3 regions of the Paenibacillus sp. J22FR5 genome follow, and region 1 is predicted to be linked to each of the others. Evidence: riboswitches for the same ligand, from Rfam matches in the RefSeq annotation. Region 1 holds a riboswitch; each other region holds the start of a gene.
The links. A riboswitch is a leader RNA that binds a small molecule or an ion and turns the genes downstream of it on or off. The one in region 1 is predicted to bind cobalamin.
Positions count from the first base shown of each region.

Region 2: another riboswitch for cobalamin. It lies ahead of AC58P7_RS20980 (ABC transporter substrate-binding protein); the one in region 1 lies ahead of AC58P7_RS17715 (HoxN/HupN/NixA family nickel/cobalt transporter).
Region 3: another riboswitch for cobalamin. It lies ahead of AC58P7_RS16560 (uroporphyrinogen decarboxylase/cobalamine-independent methonine synthase family protein); the one in region 1 lies ahead of AC58P7_RS17715 (HoxN/HupN/NixA family nickel/cobalt transporter).

Region 1 is NZ_JCAUAN010000013.1:37,064-41,388, forward strand. Features, by position in the region: gene AC58P7_RS17695 (GerAB/ArcD/ProY family transporter) at 1-157, opposite strand, end outside; partial or broken gene AC58P7_RS17700 (cell wall hydrolase) at 234-592, shown strand; gene AC58P7_RS17705 (hypothetical protein) at 1,095-1,382, shown strand; gene AC58P7_RS17710 (isocitrate lyase/PEP mutase family protein) at 1,704-2,300, shown strand; cobalamin riboswitch at 2,322-2,513, shown strand; gene AC58P7_RS17715 (HoxN/HupN/NixA family nickel/cobalt transporter) at 2,684-3,475, shown strand; cobalamin riboswitch at 3,591-3,794, shown strand; gene cobJ (precorrin-3B C(17)-methyltransferase) at 3,979-4,325, shown strand, end outside.
Region 2 is NZ_JCAUAN010000018.1:20,552-24,876, reverse strand. Features, by position in the region: gene AC58P7_RS20995 (aminotransferase class I/II-fold pyridoxal phosphate-dependent enzyme) at 1-391, shown strand, start outside; gene AC58P7_RS20990 (aspartyl-phosphate phosphatase Spo0E family protein) at 459-725, shown strand; gene AC58P7_RS20985 (hypothetical protein) at 787-1,314, shown strand; cobalamin riboswitch at 1,347-1,500, shown strand; gene AC58P7_RS20980 (ABC transporter substrate-binding protein) at 1,662-2,678, shown strand; gene AC58P7_RS20975 (FecCD family ABC transporter permease) at 2,678-3,715, shown strand; gene AC58P7_RS20970 (ABC transporter ATP-binding protein) at 3,721-4,325, shown strand, end outside.
Region 3 is NZ_JCAUAN010000011.1:136,175-140,499, reverse strand. Features, by position in the region: gene asnB (asparagine synthase (glutamine-hydrolyzing)) at 1-1,057, opposite strand, end outside; gene AC58P7_RS16575 (DUF4023 family protein) at 1,247-1,360, shown strand; gene AC58P7_RS16570 (hypothetical protein) at 1,521-1,652, shown strand; gene AC58P7_RS16565 (hypothetical protein) at 1,714-1,977, opposite strand; partial or broken gene AC58P7_RS16560 (uroporphyrinogen decarboxylase/cobalamine-independent methonine synthase family protein) at 2,027-2,700, opposite strand; cobalamin riboswitch at 2,850-3,049, opposite strand; tRNA gene AC58P7_RS16555 (tRNA-Arg) at 3,159-3,232, opposite strand; gene AC58P7_RS16550 (hypothetical protein) at 3,398-4,309, shown strand.

The DNA.
Region 1 (4,325 bases):
CGACTCCCGTAAGCGATGCTGGAAAAATAGACAACCAGGCGTTCTGCTTGGCGAAAGATACCATAATTCCGGGTACGGATAGAATGAGCGTAGAAACAATAAAGGTAAAAAAAAGTAAGCTTAACTGATTTCCGGATATTTTTCCGCTAGATTGCATTCTTTTTTCACAACCTTTATGGGTATTTCACTTTTCCCTATTTTATCCTTAGTTATCTTATTTAAACATTTATCCGGGTATGCTCCTTGTTGGAAATGTTGGCATTAACCGAATACGAGCGAATTGCTCCGACTTTAAAGGAATCCTGACAATTCCCCAAATGATCAATCAGCGCATGCATTCGAAGCTCTGAAACATGGTATGTACTATCAAAACGCAAAAGAGAGAGAACGCCGTCTGGCGCGACGGGCTGTCAATGGGGAGCAGCATTGGCCGGGCAAGTTCTCCCTCTGGTATTTTCGTCCGGGAACGGCCAAGGCTCCCCAGCCATGTCCGCCAACCTGGTATAATCAGCCGAACGTAGGACGATACAAGCTTCACTGTTTTTATGAGCCGACCGCGAAAGAATGTGAAAATGTATATAATACGTTTTAATTCTATGAACGAAAAGAACTCAGGATCTCTTAGCCTGAAATTTACGTCATGAGCAGAGTCTTGGGCTTTTTTGTCAAAGTCACAGCTGAATGATTTGTGCGATGGGGAAAATGACGCTTCTCTTCAAGCGGTCGATCTTTATATGAGAATGTGAAACATATCCCGCAGGATAAAAGTAAGAATCTATCGGAGAATGTTAGTTCAATACATGAAGGCAGCCGACCAAACCTCGGCTGCCTTTTCTGTGCTAACTGGCATGATGGTTGGGGTTTAATGTCGAATCCAGATACGGTCATAGCATGCGCTTCGTTCTTTGTTGAGCTAGAGTTGATCAGTTTATCTTCCATATAGTCCAAGCCAATATATTAACCAATTCATACATTGTTACTATCTTGTGATTAGGAGGGTGATAGGGATGGGATTAATATTTAATCGTAATGTTAGAGTAACTTTTTTCTCGGGTTTTAACTTTACTGGAAGAAGTCTAACATTTAGACGAGGCGTGGCAGTTTCAGATCTGGGATTATTCGGTTTTAACAACATCATCTCCAGTTTCCGGCTAAGAAATGTTCTAATTCCTAGTCAAGTAACGTTAGTCCTGTTTTCAGGGCGCAACTTTACAGGGAATTTTCGAATTTTCCGTGGCAGCCAGAACATTTCAGACTTACGAGCATTCAACTTTAACAATGTAACCTCGTCGTTTATTCTGGTTGGATTCCGTTTAACAACTTCTCAGATTCGTACCATTCAACGTACTGGCAGAATGCCAAGCGACATTTCCGAATTATAGACAGGCTAAAGGGGACGCTGAAAAGCGCCCTTTTTTGTTCAGCCCTTCTGCAGGGTGTTAAAGTTCCACTAATGCATCGCGGAGTTGGAGTCGGTACACATTGCTGTCACTTTCTTCTTATAGAGTAACATAAAAACGATTTCAAAAATGTCTGCCCGGAATATGTGAAAGAATAAAAATTTATTTATATCCATATTTTCCCGGTGGTTATTAAAGCTGGATGATAGAATTGGTAAGATTAATTAACCTTTAATTGAAAATAGGAATTAATAATGAGTACAGCCAGATCAATTCTAAAACCCCAATAGGAGTTGTGCTATCATGAATAAAATTCAGGAATTTAACGCATTGCATGAATCAAATGATGTTTTTTTGCTAGGGAATGCTTGGGACTTATTCTCCGCACTTTCACTCGTGAAAGCCGGATTTAAAGCAATCGGTACAACCAGTTGGGGAATAGCCCAAAGTTTAGGATATTCTGACGGCGAAATGATTGAATTTCAAACACTGCTAAATGTTGTCAAAATGATAATAGATCATGTGAAAGTATCTGTTACGGTAGATATAGAGTCAGGTTATGGAGAAAATGATCAAACGATCGTTGAAAATGTATTAAAACTTGCATGTTTAGGAGTTTCAGGAATCAATATAGAGGTTTCTCACAAGCAAATAGTAGGTCTCAAGCCATTGAGCCAACAATGTAATCTTATATCGAAGATTAGAACTACGTTAGAGGAGAATGGCTATAAAGGTTTTTATATAAATGCAAGGACGGATACATATTTACAAAATCAAAATCCTCTAGATGAAACGATTTACAGAGCAAAAGCCTATGTCGATAGTGGAGACCCCGTTGTACACTTATTGTCCAATCAAAATAAAAATAGGTTGTTAAAAAAGGATTTAATTTTGAAGTAGAGAATTATAATTAAAGAAAATTTCATATCTATCTCACTAGGTGCCCTTGCGTGAGCAAGGCATAACAGGGAATCGGGTGTAACTCCCGAGCGGTCCCGCCGCTGTAACCGAGGAGCCTCCTTCTTTATATGTCACTCAGAATTAAGTCTGGGGAAGGCAGAGGGAGTGCAATGAAACGGAAGCCAGAAGACCTACCTAGTCGAGCACACCAAATACGCCTTCGGAGAAAAGGAGTGGTGACGAAAAATGAACTGGCAGTTTAGCTCTTCTTAACTTGTCATTTATTACCGTTCCCATAAGTAAGTCCCGAAACCTTAGAGGTCGTCGGGGCTTTTTTTGTGCATTAATTGCAATAAATTTGAAAACGAAAGAGGTAATCATCAATGTCAACTGTTTCACTTATACTTCTTGTTTTTGTTTTGGGTCTACGTCATGGTTTAGACGCGGATCATTTAGCTTTTATTGATGGACAGACGCGGTATAATTGGCGGATGGGAAGTCCTATTGCTCGCTGGGTAGGTACCTTATTTTCATTTGGCCATGGAGCAGTAGTAGCTAGTATGGCAATTGTTTTGGGTATGTTTATCAAGGATTTTGAATTACCGGGTTATTTCGATACGGTTGCAACATGGATTTCTGTACTTTCACTTTTTACCATTGGAACTATAAATATCTATAATCTCTTGCGTTCTAAGCATAAAAATGAAGATTTTCAAGTTAAAGGATATAGAGGAAATTTTATTGCAAAAGTTTCCAAAGGAACAACAAATCCATTTTTAATTATTTTAGTTGGTGCGATTTTCGCATTAGCCGCTGAAACGATCAGTCAGACATCCGTTTGGGCACTTGCTGCGGGTAATAAAGTCGAATATATGCCTGTCATTTTGGGAATTGTTTTCATGATTGGGATGATGCTAACGGATACCTTGGATTCGTTGATTGCATATCGAATGGTTCATCACTCAGGGAAACTTGGGCAAGCGGCTTCAAGATTATTCGGGTGGGTTATAGTAGTTCTTGCGTATGGTGTTTCGTTATATGAAGCTTTTACATATTTCAACCCTTGGGCCGAAATTGATTTTGAAATCATAGGAATTGGAATCTTTTTATTCTTACTACTTTGTTTTGTATTTGTCACGCTACGCGCTAGGAAGAAATCCCACGCATTAACTTAATAATCACTTGAAATCAATGTGCGAAGGCGAACGCCTAGCTTGATTTGTGTGCAAAACTATACAATAAATTAATTGGACAAAGAGTTTTCAGTAATGGTATCATCAAGAAAAACTAAATATTTTTATGGAAATAGGTTCTGGACTATGTATTAGTCTAGTTAAAAGGGAAGTTCGGTGAAATGCCGTCACGGACCCGCCACTGTAAGGAATGCTAAAATTAATTGGCACTCTTCTGGTTTTTATGTCACTGAGGAAAACTTGGGAAGACACCAGAAGAGATATTCTAAGTCAGGAGACCTGCCTATTTTGACAACACAATTGACCTACGTGGATTTAGGGAGTGTTAGAAGCTCCCTTTATTTTCTAAAATGAGTTTGGCATATTGGATGAAGTTGCCATTCCATCATATAGATTTTAATGTCAGGCACCTCTAACATTTTTTTTGTTAGAGGTGTTTTTTGTTTGCCCTGCTTTGAATATAGTGTAAAAAGGAGTGGACGAGAATGAGAGGGAAATTATTAATTATCGGTTTTGGACCCGGCAGCTTCGAACATATTACCAAACGCGCGCGCGAGGCCATTCAGGAAAGTGAGGTTGTAATCGGGTACAACACTTACGTAGATTTGATTGCAGATCTACTTACCAGTCAATCGATTGTCCGTACAGGAATGACAGAGGAGGTTAGCCGCGCCCAAGAAGCCGTTCGACAGGCGGAAGCAGGCAAAAAGGTAGCGGTAATTTCCAGCGGGGATGCAGGAGTTTATGGCATGGCCGGGTTAGTCTATGAAGTCTTAATAGGCAAGGGATGGTCGCGTACAGATGGTGTGGAGGTAGAAATCGTTCCAGGTAT
Region 2 (4,325 bases), on a different contig from region 1:
GACCAAAATTCACCAGTATACGGTGATGTGTGCACCTGTCATGGGTCAAGTCGCTGCTCATGAGGCGTTGACGAATGGACTTGAAGAGAAGGATCGTATGATAGAATCCTATAATCAACGGAGACGATTGGTTGTCAAAGGCTTCCGTGAGGTAGGACTTGAATGCCATGAACCACAAGGTGCATTCTATGCGTTCCCAAGTATTGTTGCTACGGGCTTAACTTCCGATGAATTTGCACAGCGTCTCTTGTACGAATCTAAGGTTGCTGCAGTGCCTGGAGATGTGTTTGGACTTGGAGGAGAAGGCTTCTTGCGGTGCTCTTATGCTTATAGTGTTTCCCAGCTCAATGAAGCTTTAGAGAGAATCGGTAATTTCTTGAGGAAATTATAAGAATCTTCTAAATTCATATGTTCATAGTAGACGAAAACTGGTATTCTTAGAGTAAGGAGGGATGAGCATGGCTTTTATGGAATATCAGCTTACTAGCTTTCAAAAGCAATTTCAAATTCGCGAACAAGAGTTTGGGCCGCGTTGGCTGACCAGACATGCCAAAAAGCAAAATTCCCTAACTTTACTGGAAGAAGAGATTCATACATTAAGACGGAAAATGGAACAGATGGTCATGGAAGGACGAGAAATGACTTCTGATGCAGTTGTTGAATTAAGCACGATGCTGGATCAAAAAATAAATGAATATATGACATTAGGAAAGAAAAGTCGGTGAAAACCGACTTTTCTGGCGACTATCGATAAATAGAGAGTACACGACGGAGGGATTTACATACATGAAGGCGAAATGGCTATTCGTTGTATTGCTAGGAATGATGCTGACTCTAACAGCTTGCGGTGGACCTAAAGCAGATGTATCCGTATTTATTATGGGCCCCAATGGTTTTCCTAGTGAAGCGGCAGAGAAAATGGAAGTATCTTTAAAAGCTAAGGTTGGGGAAATGCCTACCGTAAAGCTGAATACATCCCCTATTTTTTCTTTGGAAAAAATGATTGTTGAGCTGGCTGCTGGCGGTAACGGTATTTTCATCCTGGGAGAAGAACAGTTCAAAGGCTTGAGTAATCAAGCGGGATTCGTTTCGTTAGACAACACAATCAATCCTGCAGATTATCCTGATGGGGTAATCGAAATCAAGGAAGAAGGAAAAGCAGCGGAGAAGCATTTGTACGGCATTCCGTTAGCAGGGAATAAATGGATGAAAGAGCAAGGATTTGAAGGTAAAGGTTTATTCGCATTCGTTCCTCAGAATGCTCCGAAAATGGACGAGGCTTTGAAAGTTCTCAAAGTCATTGCACAAAAGTAAGAGAACGTCTATAATCGACAAATAGATTGATCGTATACTATGCAACCAAAGGTGCTGCTAAGCTTCGGAATAGAAGTTTAGAAGTTAAAAGGGAAGCCGGTTCAAGTCCGGCGCGGTCCCGCCACTGTAATTCAACCATGCGAATGGCTGGAGAGTCAGGATACCTGCCTAAGGTGCCGTTACAACATCCTTCGAGGAAAAGGATCGCGTTAAATCAGGAAGCAGCGTAGCTAAGTTCGTTGCCCAATACCGCGATTTATCGTCTCCTTCGTTCCTAGTGAACAGGGAGATTTTTTTGTTGGAATTAATCAATCGAAAATCAAAAGGTCAGAAAGAGGGTTCCGTCGATGAAACAAAGTTTGGTCAAAAAGGGTCTTATTCTAACGGTAGCAGTAGCAACAGCCATTTCCTTAGCAGCATGTGGTAAAAAGGATGCAGAAATTTCGGATCCATCGAAACTTGGTGGCGAGGGGACGAAGGCGCCAACGACAACGGCAACGACGGCTCCTGCTGCAGCAAAGAAAACAACGTATCCTTTGAAAGTGAAGGATGCGACAGGCAAAGAGTTTACGTTTGACAAAGCGCCTGAACGGATTGCATCCGTTTCACCGTCTGAGACAGAAGCACTGTTTGCAATTGGGCTAGATGCGAATATCGTGGGTGTGTCTGATTACGATGATTATCCAGAAGAGGCGAAAACGAAACCGAAGCTAGGCAGCATCACGAAACCAAACCTAGAGGCTGTCATTGCTTCCAATGCAAATCTTGTTTTCACAGGTGTATCCATGAATGCAGAATCGGTTGAGAAACTTCGTGCGATGAACATTAATGTGTTTAAAGTAGAGCCGAAAACATTAGATGATGCGATTACCAATATTCAAACATTCGGTCTCATTACCGATCATCAGGAGCAGGCTGAAAAAGTTGTGACCAAAATGAAAGCGGATCGTAAGAAGGTTGTCGATGCCGTGAAAGATGTGAAGCAAGAGAACAAGAAAAAAGTGTACATCGAATTTGCACCAGGCTGGACAGTGGGAAGCGGAGAGTTCATGGATGAATTAATTACGCTCTCTGGTGGTATTAACGTTGCTGCCGATAAAGCAGGCTGGTATGAAATTAGTGAAGAGAAAATCATTCAGCAGAATCCGAACGTAATCCTGTTTGCTAACGGGGTTGTTGATACGAAGAGCAAAAAACCGTTGGAAGAGATTATACGTATGCGCGGTGGTTGGGATGCGATTGACGCTGTCAAAAATAAACGTGTGGTAGGTCTCGACCAAAACTCGCTAAGTCGCCCAGGTCCGAGATTGACGGATGGACTTCTGGAAATGGCGAAAGGTATCTATCCTGAATTGGTGAAATAATGAAAAGAAAATTATTGCTAGGGGGAGGAGTAGGAGTTATACTCCTTCTTCTTTCTATTGTGGTGAGTTTATCCATCGGTACGGCCCATCTTCCTATTTCGCACATTGTAGGGATATTGGGTAAGCATCTTCCTTGGTTAGGAAATCACATCGAGGTAAATTGGCCGCAATCCTCCGAACAAATTATGAATAAAGTGCGAATTCCTCGTGTATTACTAGGTGTTCTTGTTGGGGCTGTACTCTCCTTAGCTGGGGCTGGTTTCCAAGGCGTCCTGCGTAATCCGCTGGCCGATCCGTACTCACTTGGCGTATCCTCAGGAGCTTCTGTAGGGGCTGCTTTTCTCATTTATTTCGGGCTTCAAGTGGCTTGGTTCGGGCAATGGTCCATCCCGATTGTGGCTTTCATGACGGGGCTTATTTCCTTGTTCTTGGTCCTAAAGCTAGCCATGATTGAAGGGAAGCTGAAGATGGAGACGCTGATTCTATCGGGTGTCGTGATGCAAGCATTTCTCGGTGCGTTCGTGTCGTTCTTAGTTTCGATTTCGAACCAAACGATTAATGAGATTATTTTTTGGCTCATGGGCAGTCTAGCGTTGCGGGGATGGTCATATACGTATATGATTTCACCCTATCTCGTGATAGGTCTCGTCATTCTCCTAAGCTATGCGAGATCGTTAAACTTGCTATCATTAGGTGAGCGTCAAGCCGCCCATCTGGGTGTGCATGTGGAGCGTACAAAGCTAATCGTTCTGATCACGGCGACATTGATCACAGCTGCTGCGGTATCTGTGGCAGGGGTCATTGGTTTCGTTGGACTGATCGTGCCGCATTTGGTGCGACTGCTGGTTGGTCCAGATTATCGATTGATCATTCCTTTATCTGCGATCGGTGGTGGCATTTATGTTTTATGGGCAGATACCCTCGCTCGAACACTCCTGAGTCCAACTGAAATTCCTCTCGGTGTTATAACGGCATTTCTAGGTGCGCCATTCTTTGCCTATCTGCTCCATAAAGATAAGAAAACGTTAAGAGGTTGATGACGATGATTAAGGTGGAGCAGTTGTCTCAAAGTTTTCGAGAACAACAAGTGTTAAACGGTCTTAGCTTTGAGGTTGGGCAGGGTGAATTTTTTGGTATTATTGGACCTAATGGCAGCGGCAAATCCACCTTGCTCCGTTTAATCTCTGGCATGGATCCTATAATGAATGGCCATGTGTTTTTGCAGGGGAAGAAAGTATCAACCTATTCGCGAAAAGAGTTAGCTAAATGGCTCGCTGTTCTTCAGCAGGATGCATTGCCCCCTGTAGGCTTCACGGTTCGTGAGGTCGTGGAGATGGGACGCTATCCTTTTCAGAATTGGCTTGGTGAGGATACGGCTGATGCAAATGGACTTATTGATGCGATTATTACCAAGCTTGAGCTGGATGCGCTCGTAGACCGAACAATTGAGCGTTTAAGCGGTGGTGAACGTCAGCGCGTTGCACTGGCCAAAGTGATGGCGCAGCAACCAAGCTTGCTCATGCTGGATGAGCCAACCACCTTTCTAGATATCGGCTATCAAATACAGATGATGGATTATATTCGAAGCTGGCAGCTAGAGTCGGAGCTAACGGTTGTAGCCGTACTGCATGATTTGAATTTGGCAGC
Region 3 (4,325 bases), on a different contig from region 1:
CTGGGGTATCGCGAGCTAGAACAGCTGTTTTCAGAGATTCAACAAGCTCTGGTGTATCAAATTCAATATAATGATGCTCCGTGCCAAGATGATCAGTCATCCGCTTGATCCATGGTGCATCTGAGTTCGGTTGGAATATATTCGCTTTGAAATGCTTATCATTATCCTTGTAATCGACGGAGAAGGTGTGGAGAGATCCTTGCCCGATTTCCTTATAATGAGCCGCTGCAAGCGCGGTAAGTGCGCTGGAATCGAGCCCGCCTGAAAGTAAGGTACAGATGGGCACATCCGAAACAAGTTGTCGCTCCGCTGTATCCCGAAGCAATTGCCCAACTTGCTCCGCAGTAGCAGAGATATCGTCGGCATGTTGGTGGCTTTCGAGTTTCCAATACGTTCGAATGGATAGCCCATTCCGATCAAAAATGGCAAATTGACCTGGCTTCAGCTCCGACATGTTGCGATAAATCCCATGCCCAGGCGTTCGTGCTGGTCCGACAGCGAATATTTCAGCAAAACCTTCAGCACCCACCTCAGCTTTGAAATCGGGGTGAGCTAGAATAGCTTTTGGTTCAGAGCCGAATAACAGAACATTTTCCTGATGTGAATAAAAAAGAGGCTTTACGCCGAGTCTGTCCCGTACTAAGGTCAGTGATTGCTCTTGGTCATTCCAGGCAGCGAAGGCAAAGATACCGTTCAGGCGGTCGATACATGAATTTCCCCACTCGATAAAAGCAACCAGCAGCACTTCGGTATCACAATTCGTGCGGAAGTGATGACCGCGAGTCTCGAGCTCTTTTTTTAACTCTGGAGCGTTATAGAGTTCGCCATTATATACGATGGTATACGTATAGTCGCCTTGTTTGCGGACCATCGGCTGAGCGCCGTTCTCAGGATCCATAACACTAAGGCGTCGGTGTCCAAGGGCACAATGCTGTGAAATCCAGGTACCTGAGGCATCAGGTCCACGCAGATGGAGCGTTTCCGTCATATTTTCTAGAATGGACGGGTACCCGGTCAAGTCTTTCCGCCAATCTATCCAACCCGTTATTCCGCACATAGACGTTCCTTCCTTTCTTTTGGAGAGAGCATAATGATAAAGGGTATGCAAATGGAAGGTATTAAATGTCTGTCCAGAAAGAGGTAGGAGCAAGCAGGACGTGGTTTTTGTGACGAAGGTGATTAAATTTCGGGCTTCCGTGACATTCTAAAAGGGTAATGCCATTCTTTCTTCAGGAGGCGAGTGCTCATGGATAGTCATTTCATTAGCAAGCTGCATGAGAAGCAGAGGAAAGCCGAGAAGAATAAAAGGACTCAAGGTGACGGTCAGACAGGCAAGAACTTGCCTCACAAGATGCACTAACGTCTTATGGCATGAGCAAAAGCCTGTAGGGAGAGATTCCTACAGGCTTTTTGTTTTTCAGACAGCCCCACTAAGTTGGAGAAGATAACCAGCATATTGGGTGCCGAAACCCTCCATACTAATGTGGCGTTCACTCTATAAATAGAAGGAGTTGCTTACCATGGGTAAAAAGAAAAATATGAATCAGAAAACGCAAAGCGCAATCGATCACTCGAAGCAATCATCTCGTATTCAATCGAATCTGGATTCAACAGAACCAGGTCACCATCAACCAAACAGACCATCCGTGTAAAATGACGGTAGTCGAGCACCCTTGCTGGGAATAAGGCAGGGGTGTTTCTCTTCGTCTAACCTTAGGAAGGGATGAGCTCGCTTCTGCTTGGTCGGAATAGCTTAGCAGCCTCGACCATAACGCGTAGAGCGGCAATGGTCTCTTCCTTGCCTCGCGTTTTCAAACCACAGTCTGGATTGATCCAGAATAGCTCAGGCTCTAGCACCTGAAGTGCACGCTCAATCATTTCAACCATTTCCGTTACGGAAGGGACGCGCGGACTGTGAATGTCATAGACACCAAGCCCGATTCCTTGATCATACGTATGCTCCTCGAAGCTGTGAATCAGCTCCCCATGACTTCTAGATGTTTCGATTGAGATGACATCCGCATCTGTAGATAGACTTAACGCGATCGAAATCAGCTGGATTCAATGACTGTACGAGAATTGGTTCATCGATTTGTACCCATTCCACACCTTCAGCAGCCAATTCTGTCAAAATACGTACATAGAGCGGGAGGAACAACGCAATAAGACGGTCGATTTCCTCAGCTTTATAACCCTTGCCCAACTTAAGGAAAGTAAATAAGCCGAGAATGACAGGCTTGCCTTGAATGCCAAGCTTCTGCTTTGCCTCCCGATAGGCTTCTAGTGGCTTGTTGATCGTCAGTTCCGGCCGTGCGTCTTGTAATTCAGGAACAATGTAATGATAGTTGGTGTTAAACCATTTCGTCATTTCACAAGCCGTCGCCCCTTGGCTGCCGCGAGCCATCGCATAGTACGTTGCAAGAGGTACTTCGCCGCCTGCGTAAAGGAAACGGTTTGGAACTAGTCCAAACATAGTAGACGTGTCTAGAACGTGATCGTACAAGGAGAAGTCGCCGACAGGGATAAGGTCAATCCCTTTTTGCTGCTGCAGGCGCAGGTTATGAAGACGGATGTCTTCAATTTGCTTTGAAAACTCGCTTTCATCCAATTTGCCTGCCCAGAAAGCTTCTAAGGCTTTCTTCCACTCACGATTTCACCAATTCTTGGATATCCTAAATTACTGCTCATTAATGCGCACATGTTGTAATCCTCCTCAAATTTTGTTGTTTACGACCTCCGGAAATCAAAAAAGGGCATCCCTAACCTTAATAAAAAAGGTTAAAGATACCCTGTGTATGTGTATACAGTGTTTATGATCTCTAACACCTCCCTATCTCCCGTAGGTAAAAACAGTGCTGTCAGAATTAGGCAGGTCTCCTGGCTCCAGAATCCTCGTCAAACACTAGCCTTCCCGATCCTTCGATCAGTGGCACCTCAAGCGTCGACTCCTCTGTTACAGTGGCGGGACCGCGTCGGTATTACACCGAACTTCCCTTTTAAGCTCTCGTTTATTTGGCTAAACAAGAGCACCTATTCCCACAATATGCAATTGATGAATACTATACATGATATCGCAGATCATGCAAAGACTTTTGTTTTTTAATGTTCTGGAAATGAAAAAAAGACCGCGATTTCTCGCGGTCTTTCCTCTTGCTTGACGTCCCAGGAGGGATTCGAACCCCCGACCGCACGCTTAGAAGGCGTGTGCTCTATCCAGCTGAGCTACTGAGACATAGGTCACTTCTTACCGCATGGACGTGATCCGTTTGGCGAAGCAAGAGTTATAATATCATATCGATTTGTAGGAAGTCAACACTTCTTTGAATATTTATTTTTGCATTCATTTGGTCGATGGAGTAAACTGTCACAAGCGAGACCACGAACAGAGGTGATCCCTATGTCAGACCCTACTTTGGATAATGTCATCCTTTTTCCTAAAACAGAAAAGTTTTATGAAGACGAGCTAACGAAGCTGTTACGCTCCGAGCAATATAAAGAAGCACTTGAGATGCTTACTTATCTCCTGCAGTTTCCCACTGTCGACACGAATAAATCCGAGCAATGGGAAGCCTTGCGACATTGGTTGCTCACAATGTTTCCAGAAACGATGTTTCCATCTACAGAGGCAGACGAGAAGGATTCAGAGGAAGAATCCGCCTTATTGCGGCAGTACATTCATGAAAAGGCAGCCTCAGATGATGGAGCTTTTGTGATGAAGTTGCAAAAGATGCTTCAAGAAGGAACATTGGAAGGACAAGTTAGCGCCTTGGAACAGCTTGCTTATATTGAGCAACCCGAGGTGAGCCAATTCGTAAAGACCTGGCTTTGTGAAAGGGCCAGACACCCGCATCTGCAATTCAAAGCACTGCAGACGCTTAAACAGATGGGGGAGCATGGGTATATTGAGTTTCCCAAAAACGGTAAAACCGTGCTCGTCGAAATTGATGAAACCCCGCTTACCGCGGAGGATTTTCCATTACGTATTCGTGATATGATTCGCAGAGTCGGGGACATTAGTGAGATAAGCCAACCTGACTTTGTCTACTTTGCCACCCAGACTTGGCAGGAGTTTCTTGCCTATGCGTATGGAACCTCGATTTACACAGAGTTACTGAGGACAGAAGAAAGTGCGGTAGACGTGTGGGCCTCCGCGCTGCATGCGATTCTGCAAGAAAAATTGTTTGGTACCGTTGAGCGCGAGGAGTTGCTAGAAACGTATGGAATTGTGGATGCAATGACGCTGGAATGGAAGCGAGCGCACAACGTGCTTAGCGCTTTTGTCAAGCAATTTACCCCAGATCCTATCTAAGAACAAAGCGCGCCTT